DNA from 4 places in the Methylomusa anaerophila genome. Region 2 is predicted to be linked to each of the others. Evidence: riboswitches for the same ligand, from Rfam matches in the RefSeq annotation. Region 2 holds a riboswitch; each other region holds the start of a gene.

Region 1 (5,611 bases), 1.2 Mb from region 2:
TTGTTTCAGGATGAATCTATGATTCGGGATTATCAGGCTATCGCCCGTACTTGGTTTCCAAAAGGGCAGCAACGCATTATCCCAACTTACGGTAAGCATCAAGGTATTAAACTTTTAGGCACGCTTGACTATGAAAGCGGCGAAATCTTTGTAATCGAAAGTGACCGTTATGATGCCGAGGTCTTTTTGTCCTTTCTACAGCAGATCCTTTTGAAGTATCCAGGGGAAAGAATTGTAATCATTCTCGATAATGCCAGAATTCATCATGCCAATCTCTTACAGCCATTCTTAAAGAGTAACAAGGATCGTCTTACCCTTGTTTTTTTGCCGCCTTACAGTCCCAATCTTAATCTAATTGAAGAATTCTGGGGCTGGCTCAAGCATTCTTGTATCTACAACGTTTTTTATCACTCAACCAATGAAATTCGCCAAAGGATTCAAAGGTTTGTCGCTCAAATCAATCAAATGCCTTTAAAGGTCATTGATAGGTTGTGTTGTTCTTTGTAAATCTTTAATAGATTGTATATAGATAGAAACATAGTTGGAATACTATAGCTGTTTTAGCTGCAGAATGTTTAAATTTGTATTATTTTCGAATTTTTAGGGTAAAAAAGATGATTTTTTATGTTCTTTTTAGCTGAACGAAAGTCTAGAATGTAAATTGTGTGTACTTAATGTATACCTAATATAAATGTGTAATATCCAATTGGATGGGAGGAGATACTGTCGGAATGCGTTACATTAATGATGATATTCTAGTAGCAGTCAAGAAACCTTCAAAATTACCCGTTTTACAATACATTCCTAATGATACCAGATCTATACAGGATATCGTTGGCGATCCCATGAAATATATTAATTTTCAGAATGATATAATGATTGTAGCTTATAACAATGAAGGAAAGCCGCGAGATCTTCCTGTTAATTTCGAATACAATAATGATGTAATAGTAGGTACTTGCTTCTTTGTCGGCAATATTGGCGGATTTTCTTCACTTACCGAAGAACAAATTGGGACAGTCTTGAATAAATTTGGATAATAAAGAGGAATATTGGCAGAAATGGTTAGCAAACAGAGAAAGTACAGGGAAATTAAATTTCATGCCGACAAAATAAGCGGGAGTCCATAAAGCTGGATATCTCGCTTTTTTTAATCTTGTTAGGGATACACTGGAAGCAAATTAAGTAATAAAGCAAAATTAAGCAAAATTAAGTAATATTGACATTCAATATTTCCTGTGCTAAAATTGTAACTAATTGAATGAAAAATGGCTCTTATCCAGAGTGGTCGAGGGACTGGCCCGATGACACCCGGCAACCGGCAGGCAACTGCAGTGGTGCTAATTCCAGCAGGAGAAATCCTGGCAGATAAGAGGAAGGTGTGAATTAACCCCTTTCCTCGGAAAGGGGTTTTTCTTAATTCCGGCCGGACGGTGGGCAGCATTTCGAAACCATAGCAGAAAGAGGGACTATAATGATAAACAATCTTCATTCCATCCCTGAAGAACAAAAAACAACCGATTCCGATCCAGAGAAACCCAAATATAGTACGGAAGTGACTATCATAATACGTGATGGACAAGTCATAAAATTTGACCAGAAGATTAGACTGCCTTCCGTAGAATGCACAAATGGTGACGGAATATAAGAAAAATATGTTTTTATGGTATTTATTTTTTAAATGTGGTATTATTAATTCTGAAAATAAAGTATTGAGCAACTGATTAGAAAACTAAAGGCTAAAAGATTTTCTGTGCGGGAGTCTTTTAGTCTTTCCTATTATATTTATGTCAGTCTTGCCGCAATGCTGGGCGTAAACCTTGTGGGGCTGGGAGTCGTAATGATGCGTTTTATGGGGGCGGGGAGTATGAGTTTTTCCAATGAACAGATGGAGAGATACGCAAGACATATTATTTTGAAAGAAGTCGGCGTCAGAGGACAGCAAAAGCTGCTGGCATCTAAGGTGTTAATCATCGGCACCGGCGGCCTGGGCGCGCCGGCGGCCATGTTTCTGGCCGCTGCCGGAGTCGGGACCATCGGTTTGGCAGATGGCGACGCGGTGGAGCTAGCCAATCTTCAGCGGCAGATTATTCATCTGACGAAGGATATCGGCAAGGCCAAGGTACTGTCGGCCCAGGAAACAATCAACGAGATAAACCCGGATGTAAAGGTGATTATGTACCAAAAAGCGGCTGATGCGAGCAACGTAGTTGATATAATCAAGGACCGGGACTATGACTTCATCATCGACGGTACCGATAACTTTCCGGCGAAGTTCTTAATCAATGACGCCTGTGTTATTACCGGCAAGCCTTTCTCTCATGGGGGCATTATCCGGTTTCAGGGACAGACTCTGACTTATATTCCGGGGCAGGGTCCTTGCTACCGGTGTATATTTCACGCTCCGCCGCCGCCTGATGCTGTTCCCACCTGTAAGCAGGCCGGGGTATTGGGGGTAATGGGAGGCGTAATCGGAACCATTCAGGCAACGGAAGCCATTAAATATATACTGGGCGTCGGAGAACTGCTAAATGGTTATGTTCTTACCTATGACGCCCTGGAAATGAATTTTCGGAAAGTAAAGCTGCCACGGGACAGTAACTGCCCGGTATGCGGCGAAAATCCGTCCATCACCAAACTTGCCGATTATACGCACCCGGCATGCGAAGCCTGCATCTAAAGAAGGTGTTGGACTGATAATCGCGAATAAGCTCAATATCAAAAAATAATTGTTAGTCGAGGGGGATCATAATGGCGCAAGTTAATTACCAGGAACTTAAAAAAGGCGGGTTCATGAAGCAAATTCAGAAGGACCGCTTTTCCCTGCGGTTAAGGATTGTTGGCGGACATATCACGGCCGAACAACTGAAAAAAGTCTATGAAGTTGCCCAGCAGTATGGACAGGGCTATATTCATATGACTTCAAGACAAAGTATTGAAATACCGTTTATTAAATTAGAGGATATAGATACAGTGAAAAAAGCCTTAGCAGAAGCAGGAGTGCAGCCAGGGGCCTGTGGACCGAGGGTTAGGACAATAACCGCCTGTCAGGGGGCCACGATTTGTCCCCACGGTCTTATTGACACTACGGCACTTGCGAAGGAATTCGATGAGCGATACTATGCCAGGGAACTTCCCCACAAATTCAAACTGGGGATTACCGGCTGCCGGAATAATTGTCTGAAGGCCGAAGAAAATGACCTTGGTGTAAGAGGTGGAACCGAGGTTAAGTGGGACGCCGGTAAATGTAATTTTTGCGGCCTGTGTGAGGCAGTCTGTTCTGCAAAGGTTATTCAAGTTAACCAGCAGGACAAAAAGCTTTCGTTTAAAGACACGGATTGCATCTTTTGTGGTAAATGCGTAAAAGTCTGTCCTGCCGGAGCATGGCAGGGGAAGAGCGGCTTTATCGTTTATTTTGGCGGGCTTTACGGCAAGCAGATCGCCATTGGCAAGCAACTGGAACCACGCTTGCTTTCCAATGAAGAACTCCATAAAGTGGTGGAAGCCACTCTTGAATTTTTTAAGCAGTATGGAAAACAAGGTGAAAGATTCGGCAATACTCTTGACCGGGTAGGATGGGATTTGTTTCGCCGGCAGTTGGCAGCGGCATTATGAGCGATAAAAGGGCAGATGCGTTAATAGATATAACCGACGTGGTTTGTCCCGTTACCTTTGTAAAAACCCTGGTTGCGCTTGAGGAACTTGCAGACGGTAAGATTCTTGAAATCATAATGAACGACGGTGAGCCTATATTGAACGTGCCCCGAAGTCTCAAGGATGAGGGCCACAAAGTTATTAAAGCCGAAAAGCGAGACAATGGGACATACTCGGTGCTGGTAGAGAAGGGCAGTTTAAAGTAGAAGCCGGTTTCCCGTCTGGGAAACCGGCTTCTACTTTTTAATGACCTTTTATTAGTCTAACAGAAAGTATAAATACTTTCTATATCCTGATCCTGCTTTTGCTAGAGGCAGGATTTTTGGCGATAAACGCGAATATCAATTTCGTATTATAAATTTAATTTATGGCAGTAATATAATTAATAATGATTAATTAATCATTCTCCTGGTCGTGGTGGTGGCTATGAAATTATCAGTTGTGGCCGGAATCGATATTGGCTCGGCGGCAATAAAACTTACTTTATATGACGGAGTGCAGATGGCTTATGCAGCTCGCCTTTCCGGTTGGAATCCGCGGGAAGCCGCTCTTGATTTGCTGCGCCGGGAAACTGCGGCTTGGGGTATTGCAGTTGAAGACCTTGTCTGCATTGTGGGAACAGGCTATGGAAGAATTAATTTTCCCCTTGCTCACAAGACAATGACTGAGATAACCTGCCATGGCCGGGGAGCAGCTTATATGGTACCGGGAGCAGCGACAGTGCTGGATATCGGCGGGCAGGATGCGAAAGCCATGCGGGTAGATAACACCGGCAAGGTAACCGACTTTGTTATGAATGATAAGTGCGCGGCTGGTACCGGTAAATTTTTTCAAGTTATGGCCGGTGCTATGAATCTGGATATGGCAGGGCTCAACGAGTTGGAATTGAGTCCGGGGGAGGAAGCCTGTACTGTTAACGCCATGTGCACCGTATTCGCCGAATCGGAAGTGATTGGCCTGGTAAATAAGGGTAAGTCCCGCCAAGCCATTTTTGCCGGGCTTTATAAGTCTGTCGCCAACCGGGTTGCAGCTATGGCGGCCTCTGTTCAATTGGCGGCTCCGGTTGTGTTTACCGGCGGTGTATCGCAAAACCGTCATATGCGCCGGGAACTGGAAGAAAAGTTGGGAGTGGAACTGATAGTTCCTTCGCATGCTTTGTATGCCGGATCAATAGGGGCGGCGCTGTGCGCGTGGGATTATTCCCGGTCAGTCGGGATTAAAGAGCGTGCTTCACAAAACACGCAAGCTTAATTTTAATTTAGGAGGAATTTGCATGTCTGATCCATTTACTATGCTAAAAAATGTGAAAGAAACCGGCAAAAAGGTAGTTGGCTTTTATTGTGTCTATGCGCCGCAAGAACTGGTGCTGGCTGCGGACGCATTGGGCTTTTCACTGTGCGCAACAAAGGAAGAGCCGATTGCTGACGGCGAAAAGACGCTGCCCAGGAATTTTTGTCCGCTCATAAAGTCGTCATATGGTTTTGCCGTAACCGACAAGTGTCCGTATTTTCTTCACTCCGATATTATTATTGGGGAAACAACCTGCGACGGGAAAAAGAAAATGTTTGAACTTATGAGTCAGTTTAAACGGGTGCATGTGATGAAAATGCCGCAAAGTTATTCGGATGATTCCGACAAACAATACTGGCTGGCGGAAGTGAAAAAGCTCAAAGGCATTTTGGAGGACGAGCTGCAGACTGAGATTACAGAGGACAACATGGCACAGGCCATAAAAGTGCTGAATAACGAACGCAGGCTGATGCAGCAGTTGTCGGAATTCATGAAGCTTGATCCGGTTCCCCTGTCCGGCCAGGATTTTCTTAAACTGTTATGGGGCCGGAACTTTGTTGTTGACCGGGGAGAATTTGCCGCGCAGATTCATGACATCATCAATGATGTAAAGGACAGTGTCGCCAAAGGTGAATCTGCCTTTCCCCAAGGGGCGAAACGCATTATT
Region 2 (5,611 bases):
TTTAAAGTCCCCTTTCATGTCAACTCAATAATTATATTCGCGTTGTAAAGTCAAATACCTGCTTTTTTAGCTTCGGTGAAAGTAGTGGACACAATATCCCATTCCATACCGGTATCCATCTCTAATCGTTTGTAAAACCGCTTTAATCTGCGTTTACCCAGGCCCAAAGGGGAAAAATGAAGTCGCATTCGAGACATGTTATTCTTGAATCGAGTAGCCAAGGGATTGTAGGGTTTCTTCAATGTAGCCGCTGGGCGTTACAGATGAGTCATAATCGACAGAGACTTGTTTACCAGTTAGATCAATCTTTACTGATACAACGCCGTGTAAATGGGATAGGGTATGTTCTATGCGCTCGCGGCAATGATCGCCTTTTAGGCCGCCGACGCGGAACACTGAACGGTTTAAGGTATTTTGATCAGCCAATGGTAGTACCTCCTTTGATGACGCTTGTTCACCTAGCAATCTTAGTATTACCATAGACTGTTATGAAATATGTTAGCTCTTAGATATTGGCTTCTTTGCGTAGAATTTCAGCTTTATTAGTACGCTCCCACGGTAAATCAACGTCTGTACGGCCAAAATGGCCGTACGCCGCTGTTTGCCTATAGATTGGGCGCCGAAGATCCAAGGATTGAATGATGCCTGCTGGTCTTAAATCAAAGTGCTTATTAATTAATTCTACAATTTGGTCTTCATCAATTTTGGCCGTCCCGAAAGTTTCTACCATAACAGAAACAGGACGGGCGATACCAATGGCATAAGCAAGTTGTATTTCACATTTATCAGCCAGACCGGCAGCAACAACGTTTTTTGCCACATAACGGGCGGCATAAGCTGCGGAGCGGTCTACTTTTGTTGGATCTTTACCGGAAAATGCTCCGCCGCCATGGCGGGCCATACCACCGTATGTGTCTACAATGATTTTACGGCCGGTAAGACCGGCATCACCTTGAGGTCCACCCACTACAAATCTGCCGGTAGGATTAATATAATATTTTGTTTGGGCGTCAAGAAGTTCATGGGGCACAATGGGAGTAATCACTTTGGTGATCAGATCCTGCTCAATGGTCTTTTGGTCAACATCCGGACTATGTTGTGTAGACACAATGATGGTGTCGATTCTAACCGGTTTTCCGTCTACGTATTCTACAGTGACTTGCGTCTTTCCATCGGGACGAAGGTAAGCTAAATCGCCGTTTTTACGAACTTCGGAGAGGCGGCGGGCTAGCTTATGCGCCAACGAAATCGGCAGAGGCATATATTCCGGCGTCTCGTTTGTTGCATAACCAAACATCATTCCCTGGTCACCGGCGCCGATCGCTTCAATGGCATCCATTTCTCCCTGTTTGGCTTCCAGTGCTCTATCTACACCAAGCGCAATATCTAAAGATTGCTCATCAATTGAAGTGAGCACGCCGCAGGTTTCAGCGTCAAACCCGAATTTAGCCCTGGTATAACCAATGCTTTTTACTGTTTCACGTACAATTTTCGGGATATCAACATAGCAATTTGTAGTGATTTCACCAACAACGTGGACTAATCCGGTTGTTATTAATGTTTCGCAAGCCACGCGACCCATAGGATCCTGTGCAATGATAGCGTCAAGTACACTGTCGGAAATTTGGTCGGCAATCTTATCAGGATGTCCTTCGGTTACAGATTCTGAGGTGAAAAGTACACTTTTTTTGGTCATTTAAACATATTACCTCCTTATCGTATCAAAAAAAGAATAAAAAAACTCCCGAAGGGAGGTGATTTTGTCACTCTCCCATCTTGCGGAAATCCGCAGGAATTGGCACCGTTTTGGGCAATTTGCCGCCCAAGGGTTGCCGCGGTTTCATCGGGCCAGTCCCTCCACCAACTCTTGATGAGAATTGAATATGTAATTTACACCATAAAAATTTTAATTTATATCCGCATAAAAATCAAGTTAAATTTATCATTAAATTATAGATTTTATCTAAAATGACAGCTGAAAGCTCGGTTTTCGACATTTGGGGAAGCTCCTCCACCCTTCCGCTGGGGTAAAGGAGTTTAACAATATTAGTATCGGCGTCAAACCCGGCGCCTGGTAGAGTAACGTCATTGGCTATTATCATATCAAGCTTCTTAAGTCTAATTTTTTCTGCAGCATTGGCAATTAACTCTTCTGTTTCGGCTGCAAAACCAATTAATAACTGATGTTTTTTCAACGTTCCCAATTCTTTTAATATATCCGGGTTTTTGGCAAGCTGTAAGGTTACTATTTCACCGGTTTTTTTAATCTTTTGTTCTTGCGGTTCGAGGGGGCGATAATCGGCAACAGCCGCCGCCTTGATTACAATATCCACTTGATTAAAATTAGCCAGGACGGCTTCGCGCATTTCCTGAGTTGTTTCAACTTTAACAAATTCAACCCCCGCAGGCGGAGAAAGGCTTACTGGCCCTGAAATTAAGATTACTTCTGCCCCCCGGGATTTTGCAGCCTGCGCCAGCGCATAACCCATCTTGCCGCTGGAACGGTTTCCTATATAGCGAACCGGGTCGACCGGCTCACGAGTTCCGCCGGCGGTGATCAAGATTCGCTTACCTGTAAAGTTGTTCCCTGTATTAAGTAAACCCAGTGTTTTGTCAACTATTACCGACGGCTCCGGTAAACGTCCTAGTCCTTCCACGCCGCAAGCCAGCATTCCCGAATCAGGTTCCATCACTTGATAACCTAAATTGCGTAGCTTGGACAAGTTATGCTGTGTAATCGGATTTAAATACATGTTGACGTTCATAGCCGGGGCCAGCAAAACCGGCGCCTTCGTAGCCATTACTGTAGTGGTAAGCATGTCATCGGCGATACCGTTGGCAATCTTGCCAATGATATTAGCGGTAGCCGGAGCGATTAGAAATATATCGGCTAGCGTTGCCAAAGCAATATGTTCAATATTCCACGTTTTCGGATCTTCCCACATGTCTTCCACAACTGGATTACCGCTAATTTCTCTAAACGTTAAAGGCGTCACAAAATGAGTTGCCGCTTTCGTCATTATGACATGTACCCGGCAGCCGGCTTTTTTAAGCCGGCTGACAACCTCTACGCATTTATATACAGCAATTCCGCCCGTTACTCCCATAACAACATTTTTGTACTGAGACATTCTTGCCTCCTACTTTATACCTGTTTTGGTACGTTCGTATGTAATTCTTCCATGAGATACTTCTTCAAGAGCGATGGTTACCGGCTTATTTGATTTGCTTTCAACAAGCGGTGACTGTCCGTCCATGATTTCACGGGCTCTCTTGGCAGCAAGAACCACTAGCGTATATTTGCTATCCACTTTTCCTACAAGAATATCTAGCGAAGGATGAATCACGGAGTTCCCCCCTGTTTTAAACTATAAATCTTCTTTTCTCACACAACTGTGGCGGAAAAAATTCTCAATTAAGTTGTGATTGCGCTGCACTTTACATTTTTCTGCTGCAATAATGGCTTCAATATTCCTTACGGCAGAAGCTATTTTATCGTTAACAACTAAGTAATGATAATTATAAACGCATGATAATTCTTCACTGGCGCAACCAAGCCGTTTTTTTATTGAATCCGGGCTATCCGTACCGCGTTTATTTATACGCTCTGCCAACTCATCGGAAGAAGGAGGAATTATATAAATATATACTCCCTCAGGAAATTTTTCTTTGACCCGCATAGCACCCTGAATATCAATCTCCAGTACAACATCCTTACCACTTTCTAATTGCTCTGCTACATAGCGGCGGGGAGTTCCATAGTAATTTCCGTAAACTTCTGCCCACTCCAGTAAATCATTCTGTTCGGCCATTGATTCAAACTCATGTTTTGAGAGAAACCAATAATTTATTCCATTAGCTTCTCCGGCGCGAGGCTGGCGGGTGGTTGCTGATATTGAGTACTGTAAATTAGGATTGCTACGCAGCAATTCCCGGCAAATGGTTCCTTTACCGGCACCGGATGGGCCGGAGAGAACTATCAAAATTCCTTGCTGCGTCATATTGGTTCGCATATCTCCCTTCCCAGGATTACTCAGCGGGTTCATCGGTTGTTTCTTTATTGGTCAGACGATGAGCGACCGTTTCGGGCTGGACCGCAGATAATATGACATGATCGCTATCCGTAATAATAACCGCGCGGGTGCGGCGGCCATATGTAGCATCTATAAGCATGCCACGATCCCGGGCTTCCTGAATAATCCGTTTAATCGGCGCTGATTCAGGGCTGACAATTGAAATAATCCGGTTAGCAGAAACGATATTGCCAAAGCCAATATTGATAAGTTTGATTTCCATAATCATTCCTCCTGTAATATGAATTCTATACATAACTGAAATTACAGTATTTTTGTCATGCTACAAGTCGTCACTAATTGATCTTCCTATATTACTCTATGTTTTGGATTTGCTCTCTGATCTTCTCTATTTCACTTTTAATTTCCACAACTACATTGGCAATGGTAAAATCGTTGGCCTTGGAAGCAATTGTATTCGTTTCACGATTGATTTCCTGAATGATGAAGTCAAGTTTTCGGCCGACTGCACCATCTGAGTTCAGGGTAGCACGAAATTGGTCCAGATGGCTTTGCAAGCGGACTAGTTCTTCGGTAAAATTAATACGATCAGCATACAGGGCGGTTTCCTGTATTATTCTTGTTTCATCCGGTTCCATACCGACTGCAGATAAAAGATCACGCATTCTGCCTAAAAGTTTTTCCCGGTAGTCGACCAACAGTTGGGGTGCCTGTTCAGATATGGTGGCTATCCAACCGTTTAGTTTTTCAATGCGGCCTAATAAATCTTTTTCAATGCTGGCACCTTCAGCAAGACGCATGGACATCAAGTTAGCCACGGCTCCGTTTATTGCTTCGGATAGTTTGGGCCAAAGCTCCATTATATCGTCGGAAACATCTTCAACCTTTAAAATATCAGGATATTTCGCTATATGATAAACATTATCGACAGTAGTGGTTGCCAGCAGACTGGCTAATTCTCTTATTGCATTATGGTAAGCGATTGCCAATTCTTTGTCAACCCTGATAGTTCGTTTCTTTTCCCCATATTCGTCAACAGTGACATATACGTCTATTCTCCCTCTAAGCAATGTGTTGGCAACGCTACGGCGGATTTTATCTTCCAAGCTGCCTAAGTTTTTAGGCATACGAATTACAATTTCATTATAGCGGTGGTTTACGGCTTTAATTTCAACAATAAAACGGTGAGTCGAATCTATGTACTCGCTCCTACCAAAGCCGGTCATACTTTTTAGCACGAATAGAGCACCTTCCTTTGCGTATGTTATTATTGACTATAACGGCAAATTTAACCCGTATTTTTTTAATATATATCCTTTACTTCGCTTTTCTCATCCTAAATCCTTTTTTCGACGATATGATAACAATATAAAATGGGGCTAAGCCCCATTCAAAATTAATTATTTGATTTTTGACAGGTCAAAATGAAATCTATGTTCCCGTTTGTCGCCGGTAATAAGGATCAAAGATACCACTTTAGTTAAGTTGACAGTCTTTTGCGAAAAATAGAAGTAACACTGGGACATAAATTGAGGATTCTGAGGGTGCCAGGGTGATTTTACAACTGGATTAGTTAA
Region 3 (5,611 bases), 370 kb from region 2:
ATGTACTTACCCTTATTGAAAAAGCCATAACCGACATTAACTTTGGCTCAGTCACCTTGGTCGTTCAGGATTCAAGAGTCATTCAAATTGAAAAAATCGAAAAGATTCGGGTATGTGATATGGTGACGTATTCTGAAACAAACAAGGACTGGATTAAGTCTCCCGGTAATACTACAGACTTAAGAATGCGTATCTTGTCGGCGGTAAGAGGGCTTGAATACGGTAAAGCCACCATCCAGGTTCAAGCCGGAGAAATTACGCAAGTTGAGAAAACGGAAAAGTATAGATTTACTAAGATGACCGGAGTCAACGGCGACGGAATATAAGAAGGGATTGCCCGCTGGGCAATCCCTCGTTTTTTAAAAAAATTATTTACTATTTACTTAGAGCTTGTTCCAAGTCGGCGATTAAGTCGTCGGCGTCTTCAATACCTACGGATACTCGCAGCAGGCATTCATTGATCCCCAGCCGTTTCCTCATTTCATAAGGCATATCGGCATGGGTCTGAACCGAGGGAAAGGTTATGAGTGATTCTACTCCTCCCAGGCTTTCGGCAAATTGAAATACTTTAACCTTACGCAGGATTTGCTGTGGCAGACCGGGATGATCAATTGCAAACGAAAGCATGCCGCCATAGCCCGATGCCTGAGCTTCCTGAATATCTTTGCCGGGGTGCTCCGGCAGACCGGGATAATAAACAGCGGTCACATGGGGATGCTTTTTTAGCCAGTTGGCTACTTTAGCAGCATTTTCCTGGTGTTCGCGCATACGTAGCGCCAACGTTTTCAGACCTCTTAACAACAGCCAGCTGTCTTGCGGACCAAGAATTGATCCCGTAGCATTCTGTATAAACCCGATTCGTTCCGACAGACAGGGTTTGCCGGTGACCACAATGCCGCAGACTACGTCATTGTGTCCGGAGAGATATTTGGAGCCGCTGTGTATCACCATGTCGGCGCCCAAAGTGAGCGGACGCTGAAAATAAGGGGACAAAAAGGTATTGTCGACGATGATATCCAAAGGGTGTGAGAAGTTTTCGCGGGCTATCGAAACAATAGACCGGATATCCGCAATCTTCATGAGCGGATTCGTGGGGGTTTCAACAAGGATTGCCCTGGTGTTGGCGCGGATGGCACTGCGGACTTCTTCAAGGTTGGCTGTATCTACGAATGTTGCAGCAAGGCCCAATTGGGTAAAGAGTTGGTCGAGGATCCGGTAGGTTCCGCCGTAGCAGTCTTCAGTGAGAATAATATGGTCGCCGGGGCGATATAACATAAGAATTGCCGTAATGGCGGCCATGCCTGACGCGAAAGCAAATCCCGCATGTCCTTCTTCCAGATTGGCCACTGCTTCCTCTACTGCTTTTCGTGTTGGGTTTTGCGTGCGGGAGTAATCGAAACCCGTACTTTGGCCTAAAGCCGGATGACGAAAGGTGGCTGTTTGATATATAGGGGTGCTGATGGCGCCGGTGGATTTATCCGTAACTAGACCGGCCTGAACTACTCTGGTGGCAAACTTCATGAATAGATATCCTCCCTACTTGTTTTGGCTTGTTTTGGTTTTCGCCTACAGAAAAACGGTTCTTCCCGAAAGAAGAACCGTGGCTTGCGCACGAAAACTCATCTTTCGGATTGCTCCGCTGGAATTAGCACCTTGCAATATGCCGGTTGCCGGGTGTCATTGGGCCAGTCCCTCGACCACTCTTGATAAGTTATTTATTTAAGTTTATTGCATTTTATTTTGCCATAGACGGATGTAAGTGTCAAGATAAATATTTAAAAAGTTTGGTTTGTTGTATGACGATTGTTGTATGATGCATGAAAAAGACCAAGGCCGCTGGTAAGTTTTTGCTTGACAAAATATAATTTATGTGTTACTTTAAAGTTAATTAAATTCTTGCTGACCGGAAAACCGGAGGCAGTCGGCGGTTGTTTTAACAGCCACGATTGCCTCTTGCTGTTTCCTGACAGAAGATAACTGGCATAATAGCTCGAGGGTGAATAGCTACGAGCTTATTTAAGAAAGGGATGACTAGTATGGCTAAAATTGCCGGAAATTTAACTGAGTTAATCGGAAATACTCCCCTGTTGGAATTGAAAAACTATAATGCTGCCAAAAATGTAGGCGCCAAGGTCATTGCCAAGCTGGAATACTTTAACCCGCTGAGCAGTGTTAAAGACCGGATTGGTCTTGCCATGATCAAAGCTGCGGAAGACAAAGGGTTGATTAACAAGAATTCCGTAATTATCGAACCTACCAGCGGTAACACCGGTGTCGGTTTGGCCTTCGTAGCAGCGGCCCGGGGTTACAGACTGATTCTTACTATGCCGGAGACTATGAGCATTGAGCGGCGCAAGTTGCTTAAAGCACTGGGCGCCGAACTGGAACTTACTCCCGGGGCGAAAGGAATGAAAGGGGCCATCGAACGGGCTGAGGAACTGGCAAAGGAAACTCCCAACTCTTTTATTCCCCAGCAGTTTAAAAATCCGGCCAACCCGGAAATTCACCGCAAAACTACCGCCGAGGAAATCTGGAATGACACCGATGGTGAAGTTGATATAGTTATAGGCGGAGTAGGTACCGGCGGAACGATTACCGGCGTGGGCGAAGTGTTGAAACAGCGTAAACCCAGCGTGAAGGTTATAGCCGTAGAGCCGGCGGATTCGCCGGTACTTTCCGGCGGCAATCCGGGCCCTCATAAAATTCAGGGAATTGGCGCGGGGTTTGTGCCGGAAGTTCTGAACCGTGACGTCCTTGACGAAATCTATAAAGTGCAAAATGAAGAGGCTTTTGCGGCAGCCAGGACAGTGGCTAAAGTAGAAGGCTTACTAGTCGGAATATCCAGCGGTGCTGCCTTGTTCGCAGCGACGCAACTGGCCCTGAGACCGGAAAACAAAGGGAAAAATATTGTGGTGATACTGCCGGATACCGGTGAACGGTATCTATCAACCCCGTTGTTTGAAGAAGAATAAATTATCGGCTTAAAGTGGGGAACTGCTTATAAACCGTCATCTGCGTCGTTGCTCCTGCGGTCCTCACTCCAGCGTACAACCAATACGCTGGAGTGAGGTCCCCGCACAGACTATTATGCTAAGCTAACAAAATTAGAATCGTCGTCGCGCCCGGTCTGACTATGCTTATTCACAAGTAATTATTAAGCTAGTTTTCAATAAGTCTTTTTCATATGCAACGGAAGCATCTAACGATTTCTAAGCAGTTCGTGGCAGTTCCTAGATAGCGGATACAAGTTTATGGAAAATGCTATTTCTCTATCTTTTTGCTAAACCTTTTGTGGCATTTGCTAACCTGAGTAATTGAAAAGGAATTAAGTCGGCTGACTGGTTAACCAGAGGCAACCGTTTTTCTTGAAGGAAACGGTTGCCTTTTTTTACTTGCTATGGTCGGTACCGGAATATTTAATGAAAGGAGAGAATGGGAATGATGGTGATGGTCATTGGCGCGGATTATTTAGGGACAATAGAAGAAAAACTGCGCGAGTTAGGCGTTACTGAGATTACCCATGTTGACGGGCGCAATCCCGGAAAAATCAAGAGATTAAATATTCCGAAAGCGGCGAAATTTATATTAGTGTTTACCGACTATGTGAATCACAACATGGCAAAGGTAATAAAAAATCAGGCTAAAGCGCAAGAAATCCCGCTAGTCTACGCAAAACGGTCCTGGTGCGCTTTGGAAAAGAAACTGGCCGAGTTCGGCTTTAAAGCTTCGTAACTACAAAACTACAATATAACGCCATGTCAGTGAGAAAGGATGTCTTACCTATGAGTTTTTTTGAGCTAAAAGAGCCCCCCAGGCGGGAAGACCGGCTAAAAGCCTGCATTGCCGACGGGGCGGCATTGGGAGAATTGGCCTGCCGCCGAATGCGATGTTGTCAGCCTGACGGGGAACGGACCTTTACCCAGAACTCCATTTGTCTGCTTTTACCTGCTTTAGGTACAATGAACAGTATACCAAACAGTGTGGTGCTCATGCACGGGGGACTGGGATGCGGCTCCTCAAGCCATGGCGGCAATGCGGCAGTCCGCGCCGGCAACAATCAACGTTGGGGCGTGGTCAAAGACGGCACCTGGCTGTCAACCGGACTTACAGAAACTGACGTTATCGGCGGTGGCGAGACGAAATTGGCTGCCGCTATTATCGAAGCCGACCGGCGATATAAACCGGCCGTTATTTTTGTAGTGGCCAGTTGTGTGCCGGGAATTATCGGTGACGATGTGGAAAGTATAGCCGAGCAGGTCCGGTCTGAGGTTCAGGCGAAAATATTGCCGGTGCATTGCGAAGGTTTTAAGACAAAAATATGGGCTACAGCATATGATGCTGTTTATCATGCCATTGGCCGAACGCTATTGCCGGCGGCAGCAGAAAAAAATGATGCGGAAAAGTCGGTACACACCGTCAATCTAATGAATATGTCGTCGATGGGGCGGGGGGATGAAGTGGAGCTTGAGCGGCTTCTCAAAGCCCTTAAGCTGGATGTAAATGTGTTTCCCGTGTTTGCCGATCCTGAGAACATGCGGCGCATGACCCAGGCGGACCTGTCGGTAAGCACTTGCCCGACTCACGATGATTACATGTTGAACCACTTGCAAGAAAAATATGGTATTCCGTTTATTATCAGGCATATGCCTATCGGTATCGAAAACACAGGTAAATGGTTAAGGGATGTAGCCGGGTTTTTCAATATCGGCGACCAGGCAGAAGAACTCATCGCGGCGGAAGAAGCGGAACTCTATGCCGCACTGGAGCCGCTTAAGCCAATGTTTGCCGGCAAAAAAGCATTTGTCAGCGCCGGTGAGTTCCGGGCGCTGTCAACAGCCATATTGCTGGCCGAACTGGGCTTCGAAGTGGCAGGGATCCGGGCATTCCATCACGATGAATTTGCCGTTGTGGAATATGAAAAACTGATTCGCCTCACCGGTAAAGATTATCCCCTCAATATTGCCAACTGCCAGCCATTTGAGGAAGCCAACCTGCTTAAGCGGCTAAAACCCGATGTGTTTTTGGGCCATCTGAACGGTAACGGGACAGCAGCCAAACTGGGCATCACCACCCATGTTATCTATAATGTGGGGCTGCAGTATGTAGGTTACCGGGGCGCCTATGAATTGGCCCGTCGTCTCTACCGTCAACTAAGTAACCCCCGCTTTAACCGTAGCCTTAGCCGGTTTACCCATCTGCCCTATCAGGAGTCCTGGTATAAGGAAAACCCGTTCAAATACATCAAGGTTGCCGGGGGTGAAACGGATGAATGATCGCAGCTTTATTGAAAGACCGCGGTATACCTGTGCGTTGGGCGGAGCCATGGCCACGGTAACCGCCTTGCCGCAAGGCATTCCAATTGTACATGCGCCGCCAGGCTGCGCCGGCAATTTCGCCTGGACCCAGGCTGGTGGCTGTGGTCTGCAAGTCGGGGGATATTGCGGCGGACTCAGTATGCCCGGCTCCAATGTACAGGAACGGGAAGTAGTTTTCGGCGGCGCCGACCGCCTGGAGGAAGAAATTAAAAATACCCTGGATATCATGCAAGGCGACATTTATGTGGTTTTGACCAGTTGCGTCACGGAAGTTATCGGCGACGATGTCGGCGCGG
Region 4 (5,611 bases), 1.2 Mb from region 2:
ATTGGTGAGGGCGCCTTGGGCGGCAAGGGTTGCATCTCGGCCGGCGTAGACGGTACCTTGGTTATGAATGTCGCCTTGGGCGGTGAGGGTGATGTTTTGATTGGCGGTGGTTGAGCCGGCCAGGTTGATGGCGCCGCCGCTGTTGATGGTCAGGTCGCCGCCGGCGGCGATGGTGCTGGCCTCATTACTGTCCAGTTTTGCCCCTACCCGGATGGTTAGGTTGTTTTGGGCGGTGAGGGTGCCGCTTTGATTGTTGACTGTATTGGCTGTGAGCTCGGCCTTTCCGTTGCTACCGATTTGGCCGCCTTGATTGTTGATGTCCTGACGGACGGTGATGGTCAACAGGCCGCTATCCAGGTTGGCCACCCGACCGTTTTCATTTTGCAGGGATCGGGCTCTTATATTCAGTCCCTGGCCGGCCTCGATGGTTCCCCGCCGGTTGTGGACGGTGTCGGCAGCCGCTATTTTTACCGCGCTGCCGCCGCGAATGACACCGGTTTCATTGATTAGACCGGAACCGAGGCGGATGTCCATGTCTTTTTGGCTGTTGATTTGGCCGCTGGAGTTGTCAAGGTTTTGGGCGGTGAGGGTAAGTTGTCCGTTTGTGTCAATTTGTCCCCCGGTGTTGAGGGTGTCTCCTGCCGTCTTGAGTGTTAGGTTTTGGGCGCCGGCATGGACGATTGACCCTTTGGTGTTGATGAGGTTTTGAGCTTCGATTGTCAGGTTGGCGCCGTTGGCGCCGATTTGTCCGCTGGTGTTTATCGTGTCGCCGCTTGTCCGGATGGTTAATTCTTGTCCACCGGCATGGATGATTTTCCCTGTAGTGTTATTTAGTTCTGCGGCCTCTATTGTCAGTTTGTCGCCGTGAGTCCCAATTTCTCCCCGGGAGTTGTTGATCGTGCCTTGAGCTGTTATCAGGGTGGTTTTTGTTCCGGTTTGGCTGATTACGCCGCCCATGTTGCTGACGGATCCGGCGGTTATGGTGATTTGGTCGGCCTGGAGCTGTCCTTTGGTCCCGACGGGGTTTTGGTCGTTGCTGAGTGTTCCGTTAGCTTTGGCGTTAAGGCTGCCCATGGCTTGTATTGTCCCGCCGGTGTTGGCAATGTCCCCCGTCCGGGCTGTGAGGTTTATGTTTTGACCGGCGTAGGTGTTGGCGCCGCTTAGGTCGACGGCTGCGGCCCGAATGGTTAGATTACCGGCGGCTGTGTTCTGCCCGCCGGCTTTTGTGCTGCCGGTTGTTGTGATGTTGATGTCGCCGTTTGGGGCGATGGTTCCGTCGCTATTTATGCCGGCGCCGATTGTGCCGGTTGAGTCAACGGCAGCTGCGGTAAGGGTGGTGTGCTCTCCGGCGGCGATGAGTCCGGCGTTGGTGAGTCCGGCCGGGGTGGTAAGGTTGGCGCTTTTTGCGGCGTATACTAGGTCCTGGGTATCGAGGCCGCCTTGCGCGGAAATATAGATATTTTCCCCGGCGGTTGTGTTGCCGGCAAGGGTGACTTTGCCTTCACCGGTGACGGTTAGGTCGCCGGTGATTGCCGAAATTATTCCCTGGCTGTTCACCCCTACCCCTTGTTCGGTGCCGACAAGGTAGATTTTGTTGGCGTACATGCCGCCTAAGGCGCCTACGTCTATGGCTACGGCGGGTTTGTTGCTGTCAGGGGTAATGTTGGCTGCGGTTAACGAGTTATATTTTACTTCATTGGCACCGGTGACGACGTTGAGTTCGTTGGTCCAGATACCGGCATTGGCGGTTACCGCCCGGCTGATGAGGTCCACCCGGTCGGTGTCGCCGCCGTTGAGTCCGGCGCCGTCTATGCTGATTTGGCCGCCGCTTACCCGGAAGGCGCTTAGGCTGCCGTCGCCGCCGAATACCGGGGCGCCGGTGGTGAGGGTGGCGTGGCTGGTGTTGATAAAACCGGCTCCATTTACAAAGATGCCGTTAGGGTTGGCCAGAATGAATTCGGCTTTTTGGCCGGCGATTTCGGTATAGCCGTTCAGATGGCTGGCTTGGGGCCCGCTGACTTCGCTTAAGATAATTCGGGCTGATCCTTTGAGGAGAAAAGGGTTGCCGGCGATATAGCCGGCCAGTTGGGTACTTACTATGTCGCGGGAGTTGTTTAGGATGAGTCCCTGGGAAAAGACGTCGAATTGCTGAAAGATGTTGCGGGATACGCCGGCCGCTGACGGGGTGGTGATTTGCACGACTGGCAGGCCGTTGGCGGTGAATTCTACGTAGGGCCGGTTGCTTCCCGGCGCGCTTTTGTCGACGATGGCGCTGGCGCCGGCCAGGGTTGGCTGGCACAGCTGCAGGATGGCGGTGAGCCAGATCAGCCATTTTTTTAGGCTTTGGCGCCGTTGGGTGGTGGTTTGATTATTGGTTCGCAGGCAAAGCATTGTTTTTCACCTCTCATTTTTCGTGATCACATTGGATAGGTAAGGGTAAGCCAAAGGTAAGATTTTCGGTTTTGTAGCCGGCCGGCGAAGACGTCATAGCTGCCGTTCTTGACTTGGCCGCGATATGGCTTGAGGATGTTTTTGGCCCACGGAAAGTGATCGACCTTGTCTCCTTCGAGGACAAGGTCGTTGATGAGGAAACTGGGTTCCTCGGGGTAAAACGGTTGTTTTCTCAGCCGGCGACTGCTGTTGTAGAAATACGTCTTTCTCCTGTCCCCTATGTTGTCGTTCCAAGGCTTCCGCTTGGGAACGCCGTTTCAGTTCTTCCTTGTCGGCAGGGTCGATTTCTTTGGCCTAGCGGTGACAGAAAATAGGATGATTGCCGCCAGGGCCATCCTGGCCTTATTTGATTTTAAAATTCTGGTGATTGCATCACAGCATCCTTGCTTGTTCATGCTCGCCTCCCTGGCAATTATAATGAATTTTAGCGTATTATGCATGAATTCGTTGTTTATAACAGGTATTCCAATATTATCCTAATATCACTTTATTTATAGTACCAAAGTTTTAATCCTGTTTCTATAGGACTTTCGTCCAGTTTAGCACATATAAATGTTAAATTTGTATTAAATTTGAAACTGCGGCAGGTCCAGCTAAATGAGTCAGGGGACAGTCCGAAACCAAAGATAGAACAAGGTGACATTATCACAGAATGAACACAACCTCACTGTAATGGTTATTGACACTCAATGTTTTCCATGCTAAAATCACATTCAAGTGAATAAATCTCTTATCCAGAGTGGTCGAGGGACTGGCCTGATGACACCCGGCAACCGGCAGGCAACTGCAGTGGTGCTAATTCCAGCAGGAGAAATCCTGACAGATAAGAGGAAAGCGCGTTAAGGCCTCTTTCCTCGGAAAGAGGCCTTTGTTGTTGCCACAAAAAAGGAGGACAAAAAATGCCGATAAAAATTCCTAACAACCTGCCTGCTACTAACATCCTGGAAGGCGAAAACATTTTTGTCATGTATGAAAACCGGGCATATTCCCAAGATATCCGCCCGCTTAAAATACTATTGTTAAATCTTATGCCTACGAAAATTACTACTGAAACCCAGTTGTTGCGTCTATTAGGCAACTCCCCTTTACAAGTGGATGTCGATTTTATATATACTGCCACTTATTCGCCCACGAACACTCCCCAGGAACACCTGATTAAATTTTACGAAACATTTGACGCTGTGAAATCCAAAAAGTATGACGGTATGATCATTACCGGCGCGCCGGTTGAGCAAATGCCTTTTGAGAAGGTAGCTTACTGGGATGAACTCTGCAAGATTATGGAATGGAGCAAAACCCATGTTTACTCAACCTTCCATATATGCTGGGGGGCCCAGGCCGGCCTGTACTATCACTACGGCATTCCCAAGCATGATCTGCCGCAAAAAATGTTCGGTATTTTTCCTCACCAAAAATGTGTTATTGAAGAGGAGAAACTATTTCGCGGTCTTGACGATATCTTCTATGTACCCCATTCCAGACATACTGAGATCAGACGGGAAGACATCGAAAAAGTCCCCGCCGTACGTATACTCGCCCAATCGGCTATGGCCGGGGTTTACGCCGTAGCCGACCGGAAAGGCAGGCAAATTTTCATCACCGGTCATTCCGAATACGACCCCCTTACCCTCAAAGCCGAGTATGACCGTGATGTTGCCCAGGGACTGCCCATTCACGTCCCCTGCAACTACTACCCCAACGATGACCCCGCGCAAACGCCGGTTGTCATATGGCGCAGCACTGCCAACCTGCTCTTTTCCAACTGGCTCAATTATTACGTCTATCAGGAGACTCCCTTCGATCTATCCCGCCTGTAAGAAATACCCCACAGTTCTTCTTTCAGAACTGAGGGGCATTTCTGTCAGTTTCGCGCGGTACAGGCAGGGTTATGTTATATGTGATACTCACTGTCCAATTCGCTGCCTGCCTGTCTGTATTGGATATATCTGAATTTGGAGAACTCAAGCCACTTGTTGGCAAACACGGTTAGCTGATCACCATTTATAGTATCTAATAATTCAATTTCCGCTGCAAACTTTTGAAAACTGCCGACAGAATCCAGTTTTATCCAAGCACCGTTGGCGTCAAGTATCGGTACCGAACTATGGGAATATCCCGGAAAACTGACAATATCTTTAAGCTTGAAGTTCCTGATAACCGCCACCAGCTTGGTCTCCAGATCCAGAACATCAAAATCTTCAGGGTACTCGTATGTTCTCCCTATGGCAGGAATTACATCTCCCACCGCGAAGGTATGCGCCTTGGCCGCAAACCTTCTTATGGCGCTTTCCGCAAGGATATAGAAATATTCGTCAAAAAGTTTGACCTCCATCGCTATTGCGGCTTCATTCTTCACAAACTTCGTAACTGTCTGTATTTGAGTATACAGCCCCGAGACAATTCCGCCGCCGCTGACGTTGTAACCGTCGACAAGAACAAACCTGCCGGTAATTGGATTATTTTTAAATTCATCAAAACAGATTGGCTTCCTGGTCCGGATAATAACTTCCGCTACATCATTTGTTTTTACCGCCTGGGCGTCGTCAACCGCCGCCAATGTCGTAGCGTCGATTACTTTTAGTACCGAATAAATTTCACATTCAACTTCCTGGGTTACCAGCTTCAGTTTGTATTCTTTGTTTTTCACGAGAGGGTTTTTCCCCAGCCAAAACAAATTGGCCCGAAAAATGTCCGCAACATGCGGTACGTCATTTTTATGAACAACGAACTCGCCCCGCTGGTTAAAGAACTCGTCCTCAACCGTAATTCCAACCGACATGCCGGCGGATACCCTGCTTTTTTTATCTCTTTCGGCCCAGTACTCAATGGTTTTCACTGTTGTCGCCTTAGCACTGGGTAATATTACAACATCATCACCGACAGTCAATGTACCTGACTCGATTCTACCGGCAATGATCCGCCTGCTGTCAAACTTGTACACATCCTGGATGGGAAAGCGTAATGCCTTCTGCTCAAGGCCCTTGTCCTTTTCGAAAGAGTCGATAGCTTTTAAAAGCGGTTCCCCTTTGAACCAAGGCATTTTAGCCGAGGGGGCAGTCATATTCTCGCCGTAAAATGCCGAAACAGGTATATACCTGAGTGGATAAACGTGCAGGTTATTCAAGAATTCATTCATTTCACTTCTCAGCTCGGTAAACTT

Evidence for each region. A riboswitch is a leader RNA that binds a small molecule or an ion and turns the genes downstream of it on or off. The one in region 2 is predicted to bind S-adenosylmethionine.
Region 1: linked by a shared signal. The riboswitch ahead of MAMMFC1_RS12835 (HesA/MoeB/ThiF family protein) and the one ahead of metK (methionine adenosyltransferase) in region 2 are both predicted to bind S-adenosylmethionine.
Region 3: linked by a shared signal. The riboswitch ahead of MAMMFC1_RS20320 (trans-sulfuration enzyme family protein) and the one ahead of metK (methionine adenosyltransferase) in region 2 are both predicted to bind S-adenosylmethionine.
Region 4: linked by a shared signal. The riboswitch ahead of metA (homoserine O-acetyltransferase MetA) and the one ahead of metK (methionine adenosyltransferase) in region 2 are both predicted to bind S-adenosylmethionine.

What each region holds. Positions count from the first base shown of each region.
Region 1 covers NZ_AP018449.1:2,851,534-2,857,144, forward strand. The annotation lists one part of gene MAMMFC1_RS12825 (IS630 family transposase) at 1-507, shown strand, start outside; gene MAMMFC1_RS12830 (DUF3846 domain-containing protein) at 732-1,040, shown strand; SAM riboswitch class I at 1,273-1,375, shown strand; gene MAMMFC1_RS12835 (HesA/MoeB/ThiF family protein) at 1,754-2,680, shown strand; gene MAMMFC1_RS12840 (4Fe-4S binding protein) at 2,752-3,615, shown strand; gene MAMMFC1_RS12845 (sulfurtransferase TusA family protein) at 3,576-3,860, shown strand; gene MAMMFC1_RS12850 (acyl-CoA dehydratase activase) at 4,081-4,905, shown strand; gene MAMMFC1_RS12855 (double-cubane-cluster-containing anaerobic reductase) at 4,928-5,611, shown strand, end outside.
Region 2 covers NZ_AP018449.1:4,042,234-4,047,844, reverse strand. The annotation lists gene MAMMFC1_RS21625 (hypothetical protein) at 51-197, opposite strand; gene MAMMFC1_RS18410 (heavy-metal-associated domain-containing protein) at 199-426, opposite strand; gene metK (methionine adenosyltransferase) at 506-1,696, opposite strand; SAM riboswitch class I at 1,769-1,877, opposite strand; gene coaBC (bifunctional phosphopantothenoylcysteine decarboxylase/phosphopantothenate--cysteine ligase CoaBC) at 1,929-3,131, opposite strand; gene rpoZ (DNA-directed RNA polymerase subunit omega) at 3,141-3,347, opposite strand; gene gmk (guanylate kinase) at 3,369-4,001, opposite strand; gene remA (extracellular matrix/biofilm regulator RemA) at 4,030-4,296, opposite strand; gene MAMMFC1_RS18380 (YicC/YloC family endoribonuclease) at 4,388-5,272, opposite strand; gene MAMMFC1_RS18375 (hypothetical protein) at 5,435-5,611, opposite strand, start outside.
Region 3 covers NZ_AP018449.1:4,416,284-4,421,894, reverse strand. The annotation lists gene MAMMFC1_RS22060 (YezD family protein) at 1-326, shown strand, start outside; gene MAMMFC1_RS20320 (trans-sulfuration enzyme family protein) at 376-1,521, opposite strand; SAM riboswitch class I at 1,617-1,713, opposite strand; gene cysK (cysteine synthase A) at 2,037-2,972, shown strand; gene MAMMFC1_RS20310 (DUF2325 domain-containing protein) at 3,439-3,732, shown strand; gene MAMMFC1_RS20305 (nitrogenase component 1) at 3,783-5,273, shown strand; gene MAMMFC1_RS20300 (nitrogenase component 1) at 5,266-5,611, shown strand, end outside.
Region 4 covers NZ_AP018449.1:2,827,799-2,833,409, reverse strand. The annotation lists gene MAMMFC1_RS12775 (two-partner secretion domain-containing protein) at 1-2,391, opposite strand, end outside; gene MAMMFC1_RS21505 (hypothetical protein) at 2,709-2,846, opposite strand; SAM riboswitch class I at 3,179-3,281, shown strand; gene metA (homoserine O-acetyltransferase MetA) at 3,351-4,268, shown strand; gene MAMMFC1_RS12765 (sulfate adenylyltransferase subunit 1) at 4,343-5,611, opposite strand, start outside.